Regions from separate parts of the Bradyrhizobium sp. STM 3557 genome, predicted to be linked through region 1. Evidence: predicted binding sites of a transcription regulator. Region 1 holds the regulator's gene; the other holds the start of a gene.
What was found. Region 1 encodes PhoB, which activates phosphate uptake and scavenging genes when phosphate is short. Its sites were predicted from a motif close to TGTCATNNANCTGTCAT; they were not measured.
Positions count from the first base shown of each region.

Region 2: P6U24_RS08840 (OprO/OprP family phosphate-selective porin) is a predicted target of PhoB. The motif match lies at 8,391-8,407, and genes of this name have one in related genera.

Region 1 covers NZ_CP120697.1:753,087-763,496, forward strand. Annotated here, with positions in the region: gene P6U24_RS03485 (UPF0104 family protein) at 599-1,654, shown strand; gene P6U24_RS03490 (ATP-binding protein) at 1,683-2,990, shown strand; gene pstS (phosphate ABC transporter substrate-binding protein PstS) at 3,130-4,140, shown strand; gene pstC (phosphate ABC transporter permease subunit PstC) at 4,238-5,236, shown strand; gene pstA (phosphate ABC transporter permease PstA) at 5,240-6,127, shown strand; gene pstB (phosphate ABC transporter ATP-binding protein PstB) at 6,124-6,945, shown strand; gene phoU (phosphate signaling complex protein PhoU) at 6,979-7,695, shown strand; gene phoB (phosphate regulon transcriptional regulator PhoB) at 7,711-8,415, shown strand; gene P6U24_RS03525 (GcrA family cell cycle regulator) at 8,621-9,136, opposite strand; gene P6U24_RS03530 (aspartate aminotransferase family protein) at 9,615-10,410, shown strand, end outside.
Region 2 covers NZ_CP120697.1:1,943,310-1,953,719, forward strand. Annotated here, with positions in the region: gene P6U24_RS08810 (VOC family protein) at 86-478, shown strand; gene P6U24_RS08815 (adenylate/guanylate cyclase domain-containing protein) at 496-1,344, opposite strand; gene P6U24_RS08820 (AraC family transcriptional regulator) at 1,564-2,541, opposite strand; gene P6U24_RS08825 (hypothetical protein) at 3,087-3,275, shown strand; gene P6U24_RS08830 (OpgC family protein) at 3,521-4,555, shown strand; gene P6U24_RS08835 (M81 family metallopeptidase) at 4,760-6,226, shown strand; gene P6U24_RS08840 (OprO/OprP family phosphate-selective porin) at 6,737-8,329, opposite strand; gene cysN (sulfate adenylyltransferase subunit CysN) at 8,585-10,410, opposite strand, start outside.

The DNA of each region.
Region 1 (10,410 bases):
AACGCTTCGCGTTGCCGCGAGCTCGCTTGCCCGGGACGACACGCGAGGATGAGGACGCAGCCTCCCTCAGCGCGCCACCAAGGTCGTTGCCTGCAAACACGTTGCAGCTCCATGCGCCACGGCGGACGCCGGTCGTATCGCATCGCACGCGGCGGTGAGTTTACGTGACGGCAGCCAAGGCACACGGATTGTTGACCATTTTGCGCGGCTGGCAAATGCGCGGGGCGAGATTATCCTTTACGCACGGGCTGCAAGACGGCGCTTCCTTTTGCGCCTCTTCAGAACTGGAGATTGCAGCTTCCACGGTCGCAAATGGCCTCGCTCCCCCTGAAAATCCCGGCTTTCCGCACCCCTCATAGAAGTTTAACTTGCCGCGCACAGGCTGGTCGGGCAGGGACGCCTCAAGCCTTGCGACAAAACGGTGCATCCCGCTTCCCGAATGCCTCCTAAGTATATTGTATGTGTATGTTTTTTATTCACACGCGGCGAGTTCCACAACGGCTCGAAACGCGCTACGAGGTCATTGCGTTGACGGAATGGCGCGGCGGCGTCATCGGCTCGCCCTGCCCTCGAGGGTCCCGGCATGGTAGAGGTGTAGATGCTTGAAGCGATCCGCGGAGCGGCCACGTTCCTGCGTCAGAAGCAGGTCCTGCATAAGCTGGGAGTCGCCGTCAGCGTCACGGTCATCGCGATCGCATGCTACGTGCTCTATCACATGCTCCGCGGCATCGACACCGGGGAGGTCGTCGAGGCCATCAAGAGCACGGAAGTTTACCAGATCGCGCTCGCCGCCTTGTTCGTCGCGGCCGGCTACTTCACCCTCACCTTCTATGATCTGTTCGCGGTGCGCGCGATCGGTCACAGCCATATTCCCTACCGCATCAACGCGCTCGCCGCCTTCACCAGCTACTCGATCGGCCACAATGTCGGCGCCAGCGTCTTCACCGGTGGCGCGGTGCGCTACCGGATCTATTCGGCGCGCGGCCTGAATGCGATCGACGTCGCCAAGATCTGCTTTCTCGCCGGACTGACCTTCTGGCTCGGCAATGCCGCGGTGCTCGGCCTTGGCATCGCCTACCATCCGGAGGCCGCGGCCTCGATCGATCAGTTGCCGCCCTGGGTCAACCGCACCCTCGCGATCGCGATCATCGTGGCCTTGGTCGCCTATGTGGTTTGGGTCTCGACACAGCCGCGCGTGGTCGGCCGGGGGCCCTGGACCGTGGTGCTCCCGGGAGGATCGCTGACCCTGCTGCAGATCGCCATCGGTATCCTCGATCTCGGCTTCTGCGCGCTCGCGATGTACGTGCTGGTTCCGGACGAGCCCAATCTCGGCTTTGTCGTGGTCGCCGTCATCTTCGTCTCGGCGACGCTGCTCGGCTTTGCCAGCCATTCGCCGGGAGGGCTCGGCGTGTTCGATGCCGCGATGCTGGTCGGCCTTTGGCAGATGGACCGCGAGGAACTGCTCGCGGGCATGCTGCTGTTCCGGATCTTGTACTATCTGGCACCTTTCGTCATATCTGTAATCTTATTGACGTTTCGGGAGGTTATCATCAGCGCCCGATCGAAACGGCTGCGGCAGGCGGCACTCAGCCTCGATCCGGGGCGGCCGGCTAAGGCCGCTTATGTGAGGGAGCGTGGCGATCCCGCCACCTGAGCAGCACAGGGGAGAAGAGGCAGCTCCGATGGCACTCGACGCTCCCACAACCTCGTCTTCCACCATGTTCGCCCCCTGGCCGGATCGGTTGCGTCATTCCGCCATCATCCTGCTCGCGGCGGCGCTGGTGCTCGGCCTCCTGGTCCTGTTCGACGAGCTGCTGCCGTTCCGGGCCCTCATCGCGTTCTTGTGCATTGCAGCAGCCGCCCTGGTGCCCTGGCGGCTGCACAGCGCGGCGGTCGCGCGCGAGGACGTCCGAGGCGCCAACCCGGTCGAAGCCCCGGCCGTCAGCGCACTCGTGGCCGGCATGCCCGACCCGGCGGTGCTGCTCGACCGCGCCGGTCGCGTCATTCATCTCAATGCCGCGGCGGCCCAGCTGGCGCCGGCGCTGCGCCGGAACGAGCTGGCCCAGTTCGCCTTGCGGTCGCCCGAGATCATCACCGCGCTGCGCGAAGCTATCGCCACCACCGAGCCGCGCCGCGCCACCTATCTCGATCACGTTCCGGTCGACCGCTGGATGGAACTTGTCATCACGCCGGTTCCAGTGCCGACGGCGTTCGGCGGCACCGACAAATGCATGCTGATGACGTTCCACGACCTGACGCCGCTGCGACGGGTCGAGGAGATGCGCGCCGACTTCGTCGCCAATGCCAGCCACGAGCTGCGCACGCCGCTGGCGGCGCTGTCCGGCTTCATCGATACGCTGCAGGGGCCCGCCAAGGATGATGCCAAAGCGCGCGAGCGCTTTCTCGGCATCATGCATGCCCAGGCCACCCGCATGGCCCGCCTGATCGATGATCTGCTGTCGCTGTCCCGGGTCGAACTGTCGGCCCATGTCCGGCCGGACACCTCGATCGACCTGATCCCAATCATCCGCCAGGTTGCCGACGGACTGGAACCGCTGGCGCGCGAGCGGCAGGTCGTGGTCGAGATCGACCTGCCGGACAGCCCGGTGACGATCGCCGGCGACCGCGAGGAGCTGCTGCGGCTGTTCGAGAACCTGATCGAGAACGCTCTGAAATATGGCGCCTCGGGCGGCCGGGTGATCGTCTCGCTGGCCGCTGCGGTTTCGGGCGAGGGCACCCCGGAGATCCGGGTCAAGGTGCGCGATTTCGGACCCGGCATCGCCCCGGAGCATCTGCCGCGCCTGACCGAGCGCTTCTACCGCGTCGACGTCGGCGACAGCCGCATGCAGGGCGGCACCGGGCTCGGCCTGTCCCTGGTGAAGCACATTCTCAATCGCCATCGCGGCCGGCTGCTGATCGAGAGCGTGCCCAAAAATGGGGCGGCGTTTACCGCCTGCTTTCCCCAGCAAAAACCCGGGGTTGCGAAATAAAACCAAGCATTTTCAGATCTTGGCGCTGTCATCCAGCTGTCACCAAACCTTTATAAAAGCGGCAACGACGCCTCTTAAAGCGGCGCTGGGGAGCGCGATCGGGCGCAATTGGCGCTTCGTTCCCCAAATGGAGACCAGCATGAATTTCGTCAAAGCTATCGTCGCTGCCGGCCTGGTCGCCGCATCGACGTCGGCCTTTGCCGCCGACATCACCGGAGCGGGCGCGACGTTCCCGTTCCCGATCTATTCCAAGTGGGCTGACGCCTACAAGAAGGAGACTGGCAACGGTCTGAACTACCAGTCGATCGGCTCGGGCGGCGGCATCAAGCAGATCCAGGCCAAGACCGTGACCTTCGGTGCGACCGATGCTCCGCTGAAAGCCGAGCAGCTCGAGAAGGACGGCCTCGTTCAGTGGCCGATGGTGATGGGCGGCATCGTGCCGGTCGTCAACCTCGAGGGCGTCAAGCCCGGCGAGATGGTGCTGGACGGCGAGACGCTCGCCAACATCTATCTCGGCAAGATCACCAAGTGGGACGATGCCGCGATCAAGAGGCTCAACCCCAATGTGAAGCTGCCTTCGGACGCGATCGCCGTGGTCCGCCGTTCGGACGGTTCGGGCACCACCTTCAACTTCACCTATTATCTCTCCGAAGTCAGCGCAGACTGGAAGAGCAAGGTCGGATCGAACACGGCTGTCGAGTGGCCGGTCGGCGTCGGCGCCAAGGGCAATGAGGGCGTGTCGGGCAACATCAGCCAGACCAAGAACTCGATCGGTTATGTCGAGTATGCCTACGCCAAGCAGAACAAGCTGACCTACACCAAGATGATCAACAAGGCCGGCAAGACCGTGGAGCCGACCGTGGAGGCCTTCCAGGCCGCCGCCGCGAACGCCGACTGGGCCAAGGCTCCGGGCTACTACGTGATCCTGGCCAACCAGCCGGGCGACAAGTCCTGGCCGATGACGGCTGCGACCTTCATCCTGATGCACAAGGAGCCCACCGACAAGGCGGCCTCCGCCGAAGCCATCAAGTTCTTCAAGTGGTCGTTCGAGAAGGGCGGCAAGATGGCCGAGGAGCTCGATTACATCCCGATGCCCGACAGCGTCGTGAAGCTGATCGAGAAGACCTGGTCGTCGGACATCAAGAGCTGATCAGTTCGTTGATTGGTCCCTCTCCCTGCTTTGCGGGGGGAGGGCGTGTCCGGAAAGTGTACGGGTGCACGAGAACAAGGGGGCTGGCGTGGCAGACATGGCCGTTCAAAGCAATGCTGACGGGATTGCCTCCGCGGCGGGTCCGTATGACCGCGCCCGCGCGTTGTCCGCCTTCAAGCTCGGCGACATCACCTTCTACTGGATCACCCGGCTCTCCGCGATCTCGGTGCTCCTGATCCTTGGCGGCATCATCTTGTCGCTGATCATCGGTGCGTGGCCGGCGATGCGGGAGTTCGGCTTCCAGTTCCTGGTGACGCGGCGCTGGGCGCCTTCGGCCGATCCGCCGGTGCTCGGCGCGCTCGGGCCGATCTACGGCACGCTGGTGACCTCCTTCATCGCGATGCTGATCGCGATTCCGGTCGGGCTCGGCATTGCGATCTTCCTGACCGAGCTGTGCCCGCAATGGCTGCGCCGCCCGATCGGCATCGCCATCGAGCTGCTCGCCGGCATCCCCTCGATCATCTACGGCATGTGGGGCTTCTTCGTGCTGGGGCCGTTCCTGGCCTACACGTTCCAGCCGTTCATGATCAATCTGTGTGCGAACATCCCGGTCCTGCAGGACATCTTCGCGGGCCCGCCGTCCTATCTCAGCCTGTTCAACGCCTCGCTGATCCTCGCCATCATGGTGCTGCCGTTCATCACCTCGATCTCGGTCGACGTGTTCAAGACCGTGCCGCCGGTGCTGAAGGAAGCGGCCTATGGCGTCGGCTGCACCACCTGGGAGGTCGTGCGCAGCGTCGTCATCCCCTATACGCGGATCGGGGTGATCGGCGGCATCATGCTGGCGCTGGGCCGCGCGCTCGGCGAGACCATGGCGGTCACCTTCATCATCGGCAACTCGTTCCGCATCTCCTCCTCGATCTTCGCGCCGGGCACCACGATCTCGGCCGCGATCGCCTCCGAATTCCAGGAGAGCGACGGTCTGCATCAGTCGAGCCTGATCCTGCTCGGGCTCTTGCTGTTCGTTCTAACCTTCTTCGTGCTCGCCGCCGCTCGCCTGATGCTGATGCGGCTCGAAACCAAGGCGGGGAAATAAGTCATGGCTGCTGTGGATTTTGCGGTCGGCACGCCGGTCAATCCCGTCAATCCGATCTACGCGCGCCGCCGCCGCAAGGACATCGTCGTGCGCGGCCTCTGCGTCGCCGCCGCCTTGTTCGGCGTCACCTGGCTGGCGCTGATCCTGCTCGACCTGCTCTATGAAGGCCTGACCGGCCTGACCTTGCAGGTGTTCACCGCCGACACTCCGCCGCCGGGCTCGACCGAGGGCGGCCTGCGCAACGCCATCGTCGGCTCCGTGATCATGACGGTGATCGGGGTCGGCATCGGCGCGCCGCTCGGCCTGTTCGCCGGCACCTATCTCGCCGAATATGGCCGCAATGACCGCCTCACCTCGGTGATCCGCTTCATCAATGACATCCTGCTGTCGGCACCGTCGATCATCATCGGCCTGTTCGTCTATGGCGCGGTGGTGGTGCCGATGGGCGGCTTCTCGGCGATCGCCGGCTCGCTGGCGCTGGCCGTGATCGTGATCCCGGTCGTGCTGCGCACCACCGAGGACATGCTGCTGCTGGTGCCCAATCCGCTGCGCGAGGCGGCCTCCGCGCTCGGCCTGCCGCGCTCGCTGGTGATCCGCCGCATCGCCTATCGCGCGGCGCGCTCGGGCCTGATCACCGGCGTGCTGCTGGCGACCGCCCGCGTTGCCGGCGAGACCGCGCCGCTGTTGTTCACCGCGCTATCGAACCAGTTCTGGAGCCTGAACCTCTCCAAGACCATGGCCAACCTGCCGGTGACCATCAACAACTTCGTCCAGAGCCCCTACGCCTATTGGAAGCAGCTCGCCTGGAGCGGCGCGCTGCTGATCACGATCACCGTGCTCGCCCTGAACATCTGCGCGCGCGTGCTTGGCGCCGAGAGGAGCGCAAAATGACCGATATGTCCGTTTCCGTGTCCAGCCCCGCCGGCGCAATTCCCGCCAAGTCCCTGCCGGAAGCGCCGGCCAAGGTGACCGCGCGCAATCTCAACTTCTATTACGGCGAGCACCATGCGCTGAAGAACATCAACCTGACGCTCGGCACCCACCGGGTCACGGCCTTCATCGGTCCGTCCGGTTGCGGCAAGTCGACCCTGCTGCGCATCTTCAACCGGATGTACGACCTCTATCCGGGCCAGCGCGCGGTCGGCCAGCTGATGCTTGATAACACCAACATCCTCGACCCGAAGCTCGATTTGAACCTGCTGCGCGCCCGGGTCGGCATGGTGTTCCAGAAGCCGACGCCGTTCCCGATGACGATCTACGAGAACATCGCCTTCGGTATCCGCCTCTACGAGAAGATCTCAAAGTCCGAGATGGACGACCGCGTCGAGAAGGCGCTGCGCGGGGGCGCGCTGTGGAACGAGGTCAAGGACAAGCTCAATGCGTCCGGCCTGTCGCTGTCCGGCGGCCAGCAGCAGCGGTTGTGCATCGCCCGCACCGTGGCGGTGCGGCCCGAGGTGATCCTGTTCGACGAGCCGTGCTCGGCGCTCGACCCGATCTCGACCGCCAAGGTCGAGGAGCTGATCCAGGAGCTCTCCGAGAACTACACGATCGCGATCGTCACCCACAACATGCAGCAGGCGGCGCGCGTATCCGACAAGACCGCCTTCATGTATCTTGGCGAGCTGATCGAGTTCGACGACACCAGCAAGATCTTCACCTCGCCGAGCGATCGGCGGACCCAGGATTACATCACCGGCCGCTTCGGCTGACGCCGTCACGGACACATTGCCGAGGAGACAATCATGGCCAGCGAGCATACCGCCAAGGCGTTCGACAGTGACCTGCAGGAGCTGACGCGCCTGGTCGCCGAGATGGGCGGCCTGGCCGAGCGGCTGATCACCGATTCCGTCGACGCGCTGGTGCGCCGCGATGTCGCGCTGGGCCAGCGCGTGGTCGCGACCGATGCCGAGATCGACAATTTGCAGCGCATCATCGAGGAGCGGGCGGTGCTGACCATCGCCCGCCGCCAGCCGATGGCGATCGATCTGCGCGAGATCGTCGGCGCCATGCGGGTGGCGACCGATCTGGAGCGGATCGGCGACCTTGCCAAGAACATCGGCAAGCGCGTCGCGGCGCTGGAGAGCGACTTCCATCCCTTGAAGCTGATCCGCGGGCTCGAGCACATGACCGACCTCGTGCAGTCGCAGGTCAAGTCGGTGCTGGATGCCTATGCCGCCCACGACCTGCCGGCGGCGATGAGTGTGTGGAAGGGCGACGAGGAGGTCGACGCCATCTGCACCTCGCTGTTCCGCGAGCTCCTCACCTACATGATGGAGGACCCGCGCAACATCTCCTTCTGCATTCACTTGATGTTCTGCGCCAAGAACATCGAGCGGATCGGCGACCACGCGACCAACATCGCGGAAACCGTGTTCTACATGATCGAGGGTCAGCAGATGGTCGACAAGCGCCCGAAGGGCGACATGACGACCTTCGCGACCACGATCCCCGGCAACTAGGAAAGACGTTGAGCAATGAGCGCGCGCATTCTGGTGGTGGAAGACGAGGAAGCGCTGACCACGCTGCTGCGCTACAATCTCGAGACCGAAGGCTATGAGGTCGAAACGGTGGAGCGCGGCGACGACGCCGACACCCGATTGAAGGAGCGGGTGCCCGATCTCGTGGTGCTCGACTGGATGCTGCCGGGCCTCTCCGGCATCGAGCTGTGCCGCCGCCTGCGCGCCCGGCCCGAGACCAAGCAGTTGCCGATCATCATGCTGACCGCGCGCGGCGAGGAGAGCGAGCGCGTGCGCGGGCTTGCGACCGGCGCCGACGACTACATCGTCAAGCCGTTCTCGGTGCCGGAGCTGTTGCAGCGGGTGAAAGGCCTGCTTCGGCGCGCGAGCCCCGAGCGGCTCGCCACGGTGCTCGCCTATGGCGATATCGAGCTCGACCGCGAGAAGCGGCGCGTGGCGCGCTCAGGCAGGCCGATCGATCTCGGCCCAACTGAGTACCGCCTGCTCGAATTCTTCCTCGAACATCCCGGTCGCGTGTTCAGCCGCGAGCAGCTGCTCGACAGCGTCTGGGGCCGCGACATCTATATCGACGAGCGCACCGTCGACGTGCATATCGGCCGCTTGCGCAAGCTGCTCAATCCCGGCCGCGAGCAGGATCCGATCCGCACCGTGCGCGGCGCCGGCTATGCGCTCGACGACCGCTTTGCGAAGGCGGAGTCGTAGTACGACACGGGGCGTTGCGACACGTGCTACAACAAACACCGGTGTCGTCCCCGCGAACGCGGGGACCCATAACCACGAATGTTGATGGTTGAAGCGGGCTGGATCGGTGTCACGTCATAATCACACCCGCCGGTGATTATGGGTCCCCGCGTTCGCGGGGACGACAGCTGACGTTGAGCTACAATTGCGCCTGCAAGCTAGCAGCTCAGCGTGCCGGCTTCGGCTGCTGGCGGCGGCGGTCGGCCGCGGGCTGATAGGCGAGGCGCGAATGCTGCGCGCAATAGGGCAAGCCCGAGAGCGCCTTGCCGCCGCAGAAGAAGAAGTCGGGGCTCGAGGGATCGCCGACCGGCCAGTGGCAGGTGGCCTCGTTCAATTCGAGCAGCGAGCGGCGCTGGCCCATTGGCACCACGTTGTCGAACGTGACCGGATCCGGCTCCACCTCGATCTCGAACACATGCGCAAGCGCGGTGTTGCCGCGCGAAACCGGACGGGCGACGCGCATCATCTGCTGCGCGGGGCGCGGGGTTGCCTTGCGCTGGCGCGGCGCGGTTGTCGCCGGGCTCTTGGCACGGCCGGAGAGGCCGAGCCGGTGCACCTTGCCGATCACCGCATTGCGCGTCACGTTTCCGAGTTCCGCGGCGATCTGGCTGGCCGAAAGCCCGGCCTCCCAGAGCTTTTTCAACTGCTCGACGCGATCGTCGGACCAGGTCAATACCGTCATCGCATGTTTCCCTTCGCGTCGCGCCGGCCAATTCTGGGACGGCGCTGCGATGCCTATCTCAAGAAATCTCCTGCATGCTGAATCCCTTAGCCCTCGCCGGGCGCAATTGCGCTTCCGGACGTGTACGCGAAACAACCGAACGCTTTCAGGATCAGAACTGCCGCACGAGATGTCGTACTCGACAGGTAAAACGCTACAATATGGCGTGACTCCCGCGCAAGAGTCGGAGGCCATCGTCCACACCTTCCGTCGCCGGACGCGGCGCACGAGCAGCAAATCCGCATCACCGCAATCTTACGGAATCCACGCGATCAGGCTGCCTGCGCTGCGTGTTGACACTTATCGCCGGCCGCATAGAATAGTTCCACGTGCCGCCTTGAAAAGGCGGCACATTTTGTTTTCCAGGGCGGGGTCCCTGATGCACGATGGCGCCCAGTTGGCGCGCATTTCGGACTGCCCCAAGCACAAGTGATCCACCATGTCCGCAGCCGCCGCGTCGCATCTTCTTCCCGTATTCGCCCGGGTCGATCTCGCCTTCGAGCGCGGCGAGGGCGCGTGGCTGGTTGCAACGAATGGCGAGCGCTATCTCGATTTCACCTCGGGCGTCGCGGTGAATGCGCTCGGTCATGCGCATCCGCATCTGGTCAAGGCGCTGCAGGAGCAGGCGACCAGGCTCTGGCACATGTCGAACCTGTTCAAGAGCCCGGATGGCGAGCGCCTGGCCTCTCGTCTGTGCGAGCAGAGTTTTGCCGACTACGTGTTCTTCGCCAATTCCGGCGCCGAGGCAATGGAGTGCGCGATCAAGATCACGCGCAAGCATCACGCCGCCAAGGGCCATCCCGAGCGCTATCGCATCATCACCTTCGAAGGCGCCTTCCACGGCCGCACGCTGGCGACGCTCGCCGCCACCGGCTCGGCCAAATATCTCGACGGCTTCGGCCCGCCGATGGACGGCTTCGACCAGGTGCCGCTCGGCGATCTCGAGGCGGTCAAGCGCGCGATCGGCCCGCACACCGCGGGCATCCTGATCGAGCCGGTGCAGGGCGAGGGCGGCGTGCGCTCGGCGCCATTGTCATTCTACAAGGCGCTGCGCCAGCTCTGCGACGAGCACGGCCTCTTGCTGGTGTTCGACGAGGTGCAGACCGGCATGGGCCGCACCGGCGATCTCTTCGCCTATCGCTGGATCGGCGTCACGCCCGACGTGATGTCGCTGGCGAAAGCGCTCGGCGGCGGCTTCCCGATCGGCGCCTGCCTCGCGACGGCCGATGCCGCGG
Region 2 (10,410 bases), 1.2 Mb from region 1:
ACCCGCAAGCGGACCGGTCATCCTCACCTTGACCTTCCGCGTTGGGCCATTGCAGACCAGATCCGGTTGCGTAGACTGATCCCCCATGCGGCAGCACATCGGATATATCGCCCTTCTTGTTCGCGACTACGATGAAGCCATCTCGTACTTCACCGCAAAGCTGGGCTTTGATCTGGTTGAGGACACCGATCTCGGCAACGATAAAAGATGGGTTCTGATCGCTCCATCGGGCTCTCAAGAGACCCGCATCCTGCTGGCAAAGGCGACCACGGCGGATCAGACGCAACACATTGGTGATCAAGCTGGCGGGCGCGTGTTCCTGTTCTTGCACACGGACGATTTCTGGCGCGACTATGAAGCCTATCGCGCGAATGGCATGCTGTTTCAGGAAGAACCGCGCATGGAGCCCTATGGAATCGTTGCGGTGTTCGATGATCTTTATGGAAATCGCTGGGATCTGTTGCACCTGACGCGATAGGCTTGGCCCAGCCCGGTTCAGCGCCGCTCGTTTCGATCCGAACGAGGCCTGTCCTGGAGCACCGACCGCATGATGGCGGCGAACAGCAATGCCGCGACGGGCCAATGAAACCACATCCTGTGCAGGCCGGTGAAGGCATTGATCAGAAACAGAAAGGCCGAAACTGTGAGGGCTCCCGCGAGAGGACGAGGCAGGCGCGCGAAGTGATCCGAGATGGTGGTCATCCACGTGGATGGCTTGTAACTGTCGCGAACCGATTGAACGCCGGATTCCGAACCCGCGAAGGCCCTGGCCTTAAGAGGGGTGTCGTCAACCGGGACGCCAGGCCGGCTGCCGGCCCGGCCGCCCACGGTCACCCGGTAGCTTGTGACGGGAGCAACGTTCTTGAGCTGCTGCTGGCCGAGGCAGTCAAAGCCAACAGACAGCTTGTTGTGCACCTGATCGTAGACGGGGGCGGAGACCACGATGCCGCCGGGCTCGGCCAATTCCTGCAGCCGCGCGGCGATGTTGACGCCGTCGCCAAAGATGTCGGAGCCGTCCACCATGACATCACCCAGATTGATGCCGATGCGAAACCGCATCTGGTTCGCGTCAGGCGGGTTCGATGTCTGGCCCGAGACTTCCTGCTGAATCTCGACCGCACATTGCACGGCCTCGACGACGCTGGCGAACTCGGCGATCACGGCATCGCCCCAGGTATTCACGATGCGCCCCTCATGGCGCTCCACCAATCCAGCAACGGCCGTGCGGTAGCGGCGCAGTGTCTCCAGCGTTGCCGCTTCGTCTGCTGCCATAAGGCGAGAATAGCCGTACACGTCAGCGCACAGCACGGTCGTCAATCGCCGCTTCAACTTTTCGTCCGTCATCGAGCACATGGTAGCCTCACTGACTGCCAAATGCATCAGGCATCTTTTGGCGTCGTAGCGATTAAGAGCCGAGCTTGGTCCCGGGGCGTTGAAGGTCAGGACGACTTCGCTGTTCGGCTCCCAGGAGCGCACTGGGCGTATGTCTCTTGAATTTCTATCGACCCACGGCAGACATTCCCCTGCAGCAACTCCCGCGCGCGCCGCTCCGGAGCATTCCGCTCAGCAGGAATCCTTTCGGGTATAACGGACATTGCGCGGCGAATCGCCAAAACGAGCTCGAAACAGGCGATTGAAATGCGACACATCCGAAAAGCCGACCTGCAGCGCGATATCGGAGATGCGCTGCGTGCTGTCGCCAGATTCGGTCAGCAGCCTCAGCGCTTGTTGGAGCCGCAACTCATTCACGTATCCGGTGAACGACGATCCCGATGACGCGATCAGGCGCTGCAGATAGCGAGGCGAGATGCCTTGGCAACGAGCGACCATCTGGACGCTGAGCTCTGGCTCCTGAAAATGCGTTGCGATGTAGTCCAGGACGGCGCTGTGGCGCGCGGCGACCACCGCGCTCGTGCTGCTTTCGCCCAAGGGGACGCACGCGCTGATTGCGATCGCCACGAGATCATGGATGTGAGCTACGACCGCATCACGCAGTTCGGGAGCGGCCAGAACGCTCTCGTTGAATGTCGACTTCAGGTAAGCCATGAGGAGCCGGAGCGCTTCAGTCCGGTGCGGAACAGGCCGCATCGTGAGCCTTTCGACATTCGTCACGCGCTCTGCAAGCGCCTCGCGCGGCACCACCAGGCCTAACAACGATCCATCGATATAGGTGACCGAGGCGATGTCCGAATGCAGAAATGCGGCGGCATCGCCGGTCCGAAGGTCAATGTCGCGGCCACGCTGCGACAGCTGGCACTTGCCAGGCGAGCACACGATGATTCCGATCGAGTCATCACCATCAGCGAGGTTTGCCCGCAAACGCATGAAGCGCATGGAGGAGCCTCTTAGCGCGAGCCTGCGCAAGCCTCGGATCGCTTGCAGCGTTGCGTCGGCCTGAAACGGGGATTTCGACAAGAGCTCGATCTCGGCGCGAACGAGACCTTGGCCAAAGTAGTCGCGCCACAGCGGCAGACGCATCCGCTCCGGAAGGTCGCGTGTGGAGAACTGATGTGATTCGAATTCGGCTGCGTCCTTGCACATGGGGACCTCCAGCCTTGATGAGACCTCGTGATGAAAATGCAGCGACAATCTACTTCTGGTAATCAAGTTTGCAGTTCGCGCACCCGCTTTCTCTAGAGCCGTGCGCACGAGTCCAAGACGCTATACCCTTGGCCTGATAGTCTCATTCACCTGTGATTGATGCGTATGTGAACTGGCTTACGTAGTGGCCATCAAATCAGCATTATAATGATTTTGAGAAAAAAACTCGTTTAGGAAGAGACGAACATGATGGCTCTATCTCTAATTGCTGCCATCGAATCCAGTTCAGACACTCCTGGCAAGGTGCAAGCGCCAATGCACCTTAATGACGTTCTTCGCGATTGATCGAACTCAACGATCTGCGGGCAGATTACAACGCAAATCCGGCTGTCCTCCGATACCGAATTCGTATCGTGCCTCGACAGCCACATCGTTCGGTTTGTCGGACACAACTATTACCGGCGCCGCCGTCGAGTCGCCGGTTGAAATGGTCGAAAGCTGTTGCGCCGGGCGTTACCGGCAACGATCAAGCGAGGGGTTCGATCATGTCCATCATCATCGACATGCTTTACCGGGAGTATTGCCGTGCTCGCCTCGCCGAAATGCGCAAGCAGCTCTTGATATCGGCGGCCAGCGACGGAATCCAGCAAGTGCCTCCAGTGGACCGCGAGCCTTGCGACCCGGATGATCTAGGTAGCAACGGGGTGGGGAAAGAACCTCCAACCGTCGGCTAGCCCGCGGCTAGTAACTGCGTCGATTGGTCGAACATCCGCTCGGCACGCGGGAGTCCCGAAGCACCCGAGTGTCTCGTCCGCCCCATACCGATGAGAGCATGCGCGCACGCCAGACAGGTCGACAAATGCACGATAGAACTCAAACGGCGAAGCGATTGATCGGCGGAACTCCGCCCGAGCTGGGGGGATCCGGCCGCGACCTCCGCCTCGATATCTGTCGCGGCCTCGCATTGTGGTGGATCTTCTTGGATCATGTTCCCAACAACATCGGAAGCTGGCTGACACCGCGCAGCTACGGCCTGTGCGATGCCGCCGAGATCTTCATGTTCATCTCGGGCGTGACCTGCGCGCTCGCTTATGGCAGGGCACAGCAGCGCGAGGGTTGGAGCGGCATGATCGGCCGGTCGCTCCGGCGAGGATGGGACATTTATGCCGCGTTTCTCTTGCTGACGGTCGCGTGCACCGTCCTCGTCTACCTCGCCGGCACCGATCATCTGGCCGACGAGAGCAATACGCGGGTTTTGCTGGAGCAGCCGGGCGCCGCGCTCGAGCACGCTGCAATCCTGCAATACCGTCCGGTCAACACCGATGTCCTGCCGGTTTTCGTGATCTACCATGTGTTGTTCGCTCCGCTGTTGTGGCTGCTGCTGCGAGCGCCGAACGTGACGCTTGGCCTTTCCTTGTTGCTTTATACGCTCGTGCAAATCTTCGGCTGGAGCGTTCCAGCCTGGCCGCACAGCGTCTGGTATTTCAATCCGCTGGCTTGGCAGCTTCTGGTCGTCCTTGGCGCGTGGTGCGTCATCCAGGGAGACAAAATCCAGCCGTGGGTGGCGTGGCGCCCGGTGCTTGTCCTCGCCGTCCTCTGTCTGGCCCTTGGGCTGGTCCTTGCGCTGAGCTGGAACATCAGGCCGCCGGTCCCGCGATCACTGGCGAACGGCTTCTTCTCGCTGGACAAATCGAATCTCGGTCCGTTGCGGCTGCTGCATTTCCTTGCGCTTGCAGTGGTGGCATCTCGGCTCATTCCTCGGGATTGGCGAGGACTATCCACGCCGGTGATGCGCTGCGCGAGGTGCTGCGGCGAGAATTCGCTCCCGATATATTGTCTCGGAGTCCTGCTGGCGCTTGCCAGCCAGCTGACGTTGCTCGAGATCTCGGACCGGCTCGCGATGCAGATCGGAATCAGCCTGATTGGAATCCTGGTGATGATCGTCGTCGCGGCGCTGCTGAACGCGATCGGCAGCAAGCGCGGGCGTCAGCCTCGGTGGACGCTATCGAGGTAATGCACGCGAGCCCATGCCTCGGCGCGCGATCGGCTTGATCGGGAAGCCGAGCGTCCGGTGCGGTCCGCCTATGCGCAGCGCGGCGGTTACCCTTCGCATCGGTCTCTTGCGCGCATCGATGCGCTCCGCTTCTCTGTGGGTCCGCATCGTCGGCCGGGACGATATGCGCCTGCCTTTCCCCGCGACCAATCAGGTTCAGCCTCCATGCGTGTCTTCTCCGCCGCTCTCGCCACCGAGACCAACACCTTCGCGCCGATGCCGACCGGCATCGCGACCTTCCACGAGCGTGCATTTTATCCCGCCGGCCAGCACCCGGATAAGATGCAGATGCATGGCGGGCCGCTCTGGGCGGCGCGCCAGGTCGGTCCCTCACGCGGTTGGACCTTGATCGAGGGGCTGGTCGCCGCGGCGGTGCCGAATGGCATCGTCACCCGTGCCGCGTTCGAGACCATGCGCGACCAGATCCTGGCCGACTTGCGCGCCGCGCTGCCCGTCGACATGGTGCTGCTCGGCTTACACGGCGCCATGATCGCCGACGGCTATGATGATTGCGAGGGCGAGCTGATCACGCGCGTGCGCGAGATCGTCGGGCCCGACGTCGTGATCGGCGGCACGCTCGATCCGCACTGCCATATGAGCGCTGCAATGGTCGAAGGCGCCGATCTGTTGATCTGCTGGAAGGAATATCCGCACACCGACATCCTCGAGCGCGGGCAAGAGCTGGTCGCGCGCTGCACAGACCTCGCCGAGAAGCGGCTGAAGCTGCGCCACGCGCTGGTCGACAGCAACATGATCATCACGCTGCACACCACGCGCGAGCCGGTGCGCAGCTTCGTCGACCGCGTCAGCGCGCTGGAAGGCAAGGACGGCATCGTCTCGGTCTCGATCGTGCACGGCTTTGCCTGGGGCGACACGCCTGACATGGGCACCAAGGTGCTGGTCTACAGCGATGCGGCTGTCGATCCCGACGGCGCACGCGCCAAGGCGCTGGCGCAACAGCTGGCGGATGAGCTGATCGCGATGCGCGGCGAACTGACCGAGGCCACGCCAGGAATCGACGAAGCCATCGACCAGGCGCTTTCGATCGATGGCACCGTCGTGCTTGGCGATGCAAGCGACAATCCCGGCGGCGGCGCGCCGGGCGATTCCACCTACATCCTGCGCCGGCTCTTGGAGCGCGGAATCGGCAATGCCTGTCTCGGCCCGCTATGGGACCCGATCGCAGTGCGGATCGCCTTCGATGCCGGCGTGGGTGCGAAACTGCCGCTGCGGATCGGCGGCAAGATCGGGTTGCTGTCCGGCGATCCCATCGACGCGGTCTGGGAGGTCAAGGCGCTGAAAGAGAACATGGTGATGACCGGACTCGCCGGCACGCCGGCCAAGCTCGGCGACAGCGCGCTGATCGAAAGCGGCGGCGTGGAGGTCGTGATCACCAGCTTCCGCTGCCAGACGTTCGGGGTCGATGTCTTCACCCAGCTCGGCTGCGATCCGCGCGCACGCAAGCTGGTCGGCGTCAAATCGGCGCAGCATTTCCGCGCTGCCTTCGCGCCGATTGCGAAGCAGATCATCATGGTCGAGGCGCCCGGCGTGGTGGCGCGCGACCTCACGCTGCTGCGCTACAAGAAGATCCAGCGACCGAAATGGCCTTTGGATGAACTGCCGGAGGCATGATGAGCGCCGCTGTCTCGAAATGCGACGCCGTTGCTGCTGGTTCTTAACCTTCGGAACGCCGTCGGAACGAAGCATGTCCGAATCGGTAGAGAGGCTCGGTACGTGACTTGTTCACGGCCAGATGTCGGGCTCCGCCGAAGCAGCACACCAGATCCGGCCAATGGAGCCCGATGCGGCCGCTCAGCACGAGCTTCAAAAATTAAGATTTTCGACGACGATCGGCGATCGCTGAGCTGCGGCAAGCACGAGCCGTCGCGCACATCAGATGCTTCAAAATGACACGTGATGCGCGCGGCTCTTAACTTCCGGAACGCGCTCGGAACGAAGCAGGTCCGAATCGCTTGCGGTGCCAGGTGCACGACTTGTTCACGCCAGATGTCGGGCTCTGCCGAAGGGGCACGCCATAGCGGGCCGCGGAATCCGGACTCGCCGACTGATACAAGTCGTCACAAAAGTTAAAGCCCGGCGTGAGCGCCGGGCTTTAGGTCATGCCGTCCTGGTGCGCTCAGATCAGAACGCGACCTGCGTTCGTAATGCGAACGCATCGAAGTGCGAACCGGCATCGGCGGCGTTGGTGGAACTGACCTGCTTGGCGATATCGCCATGCAGGTAGTTGAACAGGAAGCGCACGTTGCCGTTGACGTACCAGTTCAGGCCTGCAGTGTAGATGTTCTGCTTGCCGCCTGCGATGCCGGCAGCGGTCGCGAGCTGATCATTCAGGTCCATCCTGCTGAAACGCCCGGCGATTTCCCAGGCTCCCCAGCCCCCCGTCTGCCACGAGAACGGATGCGCCGGAGTTACGCCGCCATAGGCGGCATTCGCGGCGTTGTACTTGCGGCTCTCTCCGGTCAGGATGTAGGTCGCTTCGACATAGCCGCCCTGGAAATTGAGGCTCGACGCGCCGGTTGGTGGCAGGCCGGTGTTGGCGGTGCGGTCGACGTTGAACCAGTAATATTCGCCCTGGGCGAAGAACGAGCCATAGGTCGCGGCCGCCTCGACGCCGTAGACCTGCGCGCCGGAGACGTTGGCGATCGCGCCGGTCGAGATCAGCGCGGTCGGATCGATCCGCAGCTCGGGACGGTCGCTCAAGGTCAGCGTCTGTGCCTGCGTGACGAGATTGCGCGGCGGCTGGATCAGCCATTCCGCGTCGGCGCCGAGATGGACCGAATAGTCCGGGCCGTTCACGATCTGGCCGGCCACGCGTGCCGTCGCACCATATTGCTCGCTCATGCCGGCGGGCGTGACGCTGGAAGCCGAGTGAATCTGGCCGGTGGTCGGACCCGTGACATAGGCACCGGCCCAGAACCGGTCGTTCCACCAGCGCGAGCCGAAAGCCGAGCGGAAGTCGCCGGCGGCGATATTCTGGGCAATGATCCCGACCGAGGCGCGCTCCATGAACGGGAGGTCGTTGGAGCTCGTCGCCTCGTCGAGCGTCCAGGCGAGGTCCATGACGCCGCCCTCGATCGCCATCTTGCCGCCGAACGGCTTGAAGCCGGTGTAGCTCAGATAGGCATTCTCGACGCCCGACGTGCCGCCGCCCGGAAGCGATCCGGCCGCCGTGCTGCCGAAGCCGTCGGAGGAGCCGCCGAAATCGTAGATGAGCGCGTAATTCCAGTCGCCGAAGAACTTGCCAATCACACCAATGCGCGCGCGGCGGAGGTTTTCGCCGCTGTCGAGCTTCTGTGGCGAGGTGGCCGCGCTGTTCGGCCGATAATCATAGCCGCCCACGTCCCAATGCACGCGGCTGGTCAGCGAGATGCAGTTCTCGCCATCGGCGGTGCAGATGGTCGGCCGGTTGTTCGGCATGGTCACGACCACGCCTGAGATCGGCGCCGTTCCCTTCACCGGATAGGCTGCATTGGCGCTCATGACCGCCGTCTTGACTTCGGCCTTCGCCGTCTCTGCCTTGGCGTTCGCGCTCGCCGCGGCGGCCGCGTTGGCCGAGGACTGCTTCTGCAGCCGGTCGAGCTTCTGCTCCATGATCTTGAGCTGCTGCTTCAGCAGCGCGATCTCGGCGTCGTTATCTCCCGCCGCCTGCGCCGGCGCTGATGCAGCCGTGACGAGACCCACCACGGCCGCCGCCGTTACCGTTCGTATGCTCATATTGAACCCCCCTTATCGCGATGGGTCACCCATCCAACAGCGTAAAAACTAGAAAAAGCCGGTGACTGTCATGCGACAGCCTAAGCGCGATGCGCGATTCGACCTACACGAAACCACGTGACCGCGCTGGCAGCTATCATATGATAACTGTCATCTCGTTCGATGATGCCTTCGGTTCCTGGTGTCGCTGGACAGCAACATGCAGTCCGGCCGCGCAGTGTCGGTCGGTTGCGAAGATGATCGCCTATCTGACGATCAGCGCGTGATGCCGCGCAGCCTCAGCTCCGCGATGATCAGGTCGGCGAGCTCTTCGGCCGTTCGGCCGACCGTCGTCACGTGCAGCTCGGGATGTTCCGGTGCCTCGTAGGGCGCATCGAAGCCGGTGAAATTCTTGATCGTGCCGGCCTTGGCCTTGGCGTAGAGCCCTTTCGGGTCGCGCCGCACACATTCCTCGATCGGGGTGTCGATGAAGATCTCGATGAAGTCGCCTGATGGGACCAGGCTGCGCACCGCCTCGCGCTCGGCACGGTAGGGCGAGATGAAGGAGCACAGCACCACCAGCCCGGCGTCGGTCATCAGCTTGGCGACCTCGCCGACGCGGCGGATGTTCTCGACCCGATCCGCCTCGGTGAAGCCGAGATCGCGGTTGAGGCCATGGCGCAGGTTGTCGCCGTCGAGCAGCATGGTATGGCCGCCGGCGGCATGGAGCTTCTGCTCGACCAGATTGGCGACGGTGGACTTGCCGGCGCCCGATAGCCCGGTGAACCACAGGATCGCCGGCCGCTGCTGCTTCAGCAGGGCGCGCTCGGTCTTGCCGATCAAAAGCGGCTGCCAATGCACATTGGTGCCGCGGCGCAGGCCGAAGCTGATCATGCCGGCGCCGACGGTGGCGTTGCTGTAGCGATCGATGATGATGAAGCAGCCGGTGCTGCGGTTGGCCTCGTAGGAGTCGAACGCCACCGGGCTGTCGGTCGCGAGATTGCACAGCCCAATGTCGTTCAGCGCGAGTGTGGTCGCCGCCAGGTGCTCGCGCGTGTTGACGTCGATCCGATACTTGATCGCGGTGACCGTGATCGGCGTGGTCCGGGTGCCGATGCGCGCCAGATAGGAGCGGCCGGGGATCAGCGCGTGCTCGCTCATCCAGATGACGTGAGCGGCGAACTGGTCGGAAACCTCGGGGCGCGCCTGCGGCGCAGCCATAAGATCGCCGCGCGCGACGTCGATCTCGTCCTCGAGCACGATGGTCACTGCATCGCCGGCACGGGCCTCATCGAGCGGTCCGTCGAAGGTCACGAGCTGCCGAACGCGTGATGCGCGGCCGGAGCCGGCGACCACGATGGGATCGCCGATGCGGATCGCTCCCGACGCAACCGTGCCGGCATAGCCGCGAAAATCGAGGTTCGGCCGGTTCACCCATTGCACTGGAAAGCGGAACGGCCGCGCGCTCGTGTCACTCGTGACATCGACCGTCTCCAGATGATCGAGCAGGGCAGGGCCGCTGTACCAGGGCGTGTTCGCCGAGCTCCGGGTCACGTTATCGCCGTGGCGCGCCGAGATGGGAATCGCGACGACGGAGGCGAAACCAAGCGGGGCGGCAAAGGCCGTGTAGTCGGCGACGATCCGCTCATAGGTCAATGGATCGAAACCGACCAGATCGATCTTGTTGATCGCGAGCACGACGTGCTTCAGCCCGAGCATCGCAGCGATCAGCGAGTGGCGGCGCGTCTGCACCAGAATGCCTTTGCGGGCATCGACCAGCAGCACCGCGAGATCGGCCTTGGAGGCGCCCGTCGCCATGTTGCGCGTATATTGCTCGTGGCCCGGCGTATCGGCGACGATGAAGCTGCGCCGCGCGGTGGTGAAATAGCGATAGGCAACGTCGATCGTGATGCCCTGCTCGCGCTCGGCTTCCAGCCCGTCGACCAGCAGCGCATAGTCGAGCTCGTCCTCGGTGGTGCCGTGCCGCGCCGAGTCCCGCGCCAGGGTCGACATCTGGTCCTCGGTGAGCAGCCTGGAATCGTGCAGCAAGCGCCCGATCAGGGTCGACTTGCCGTCGTCGACCGAGCCGCAGGTCAGGAAGC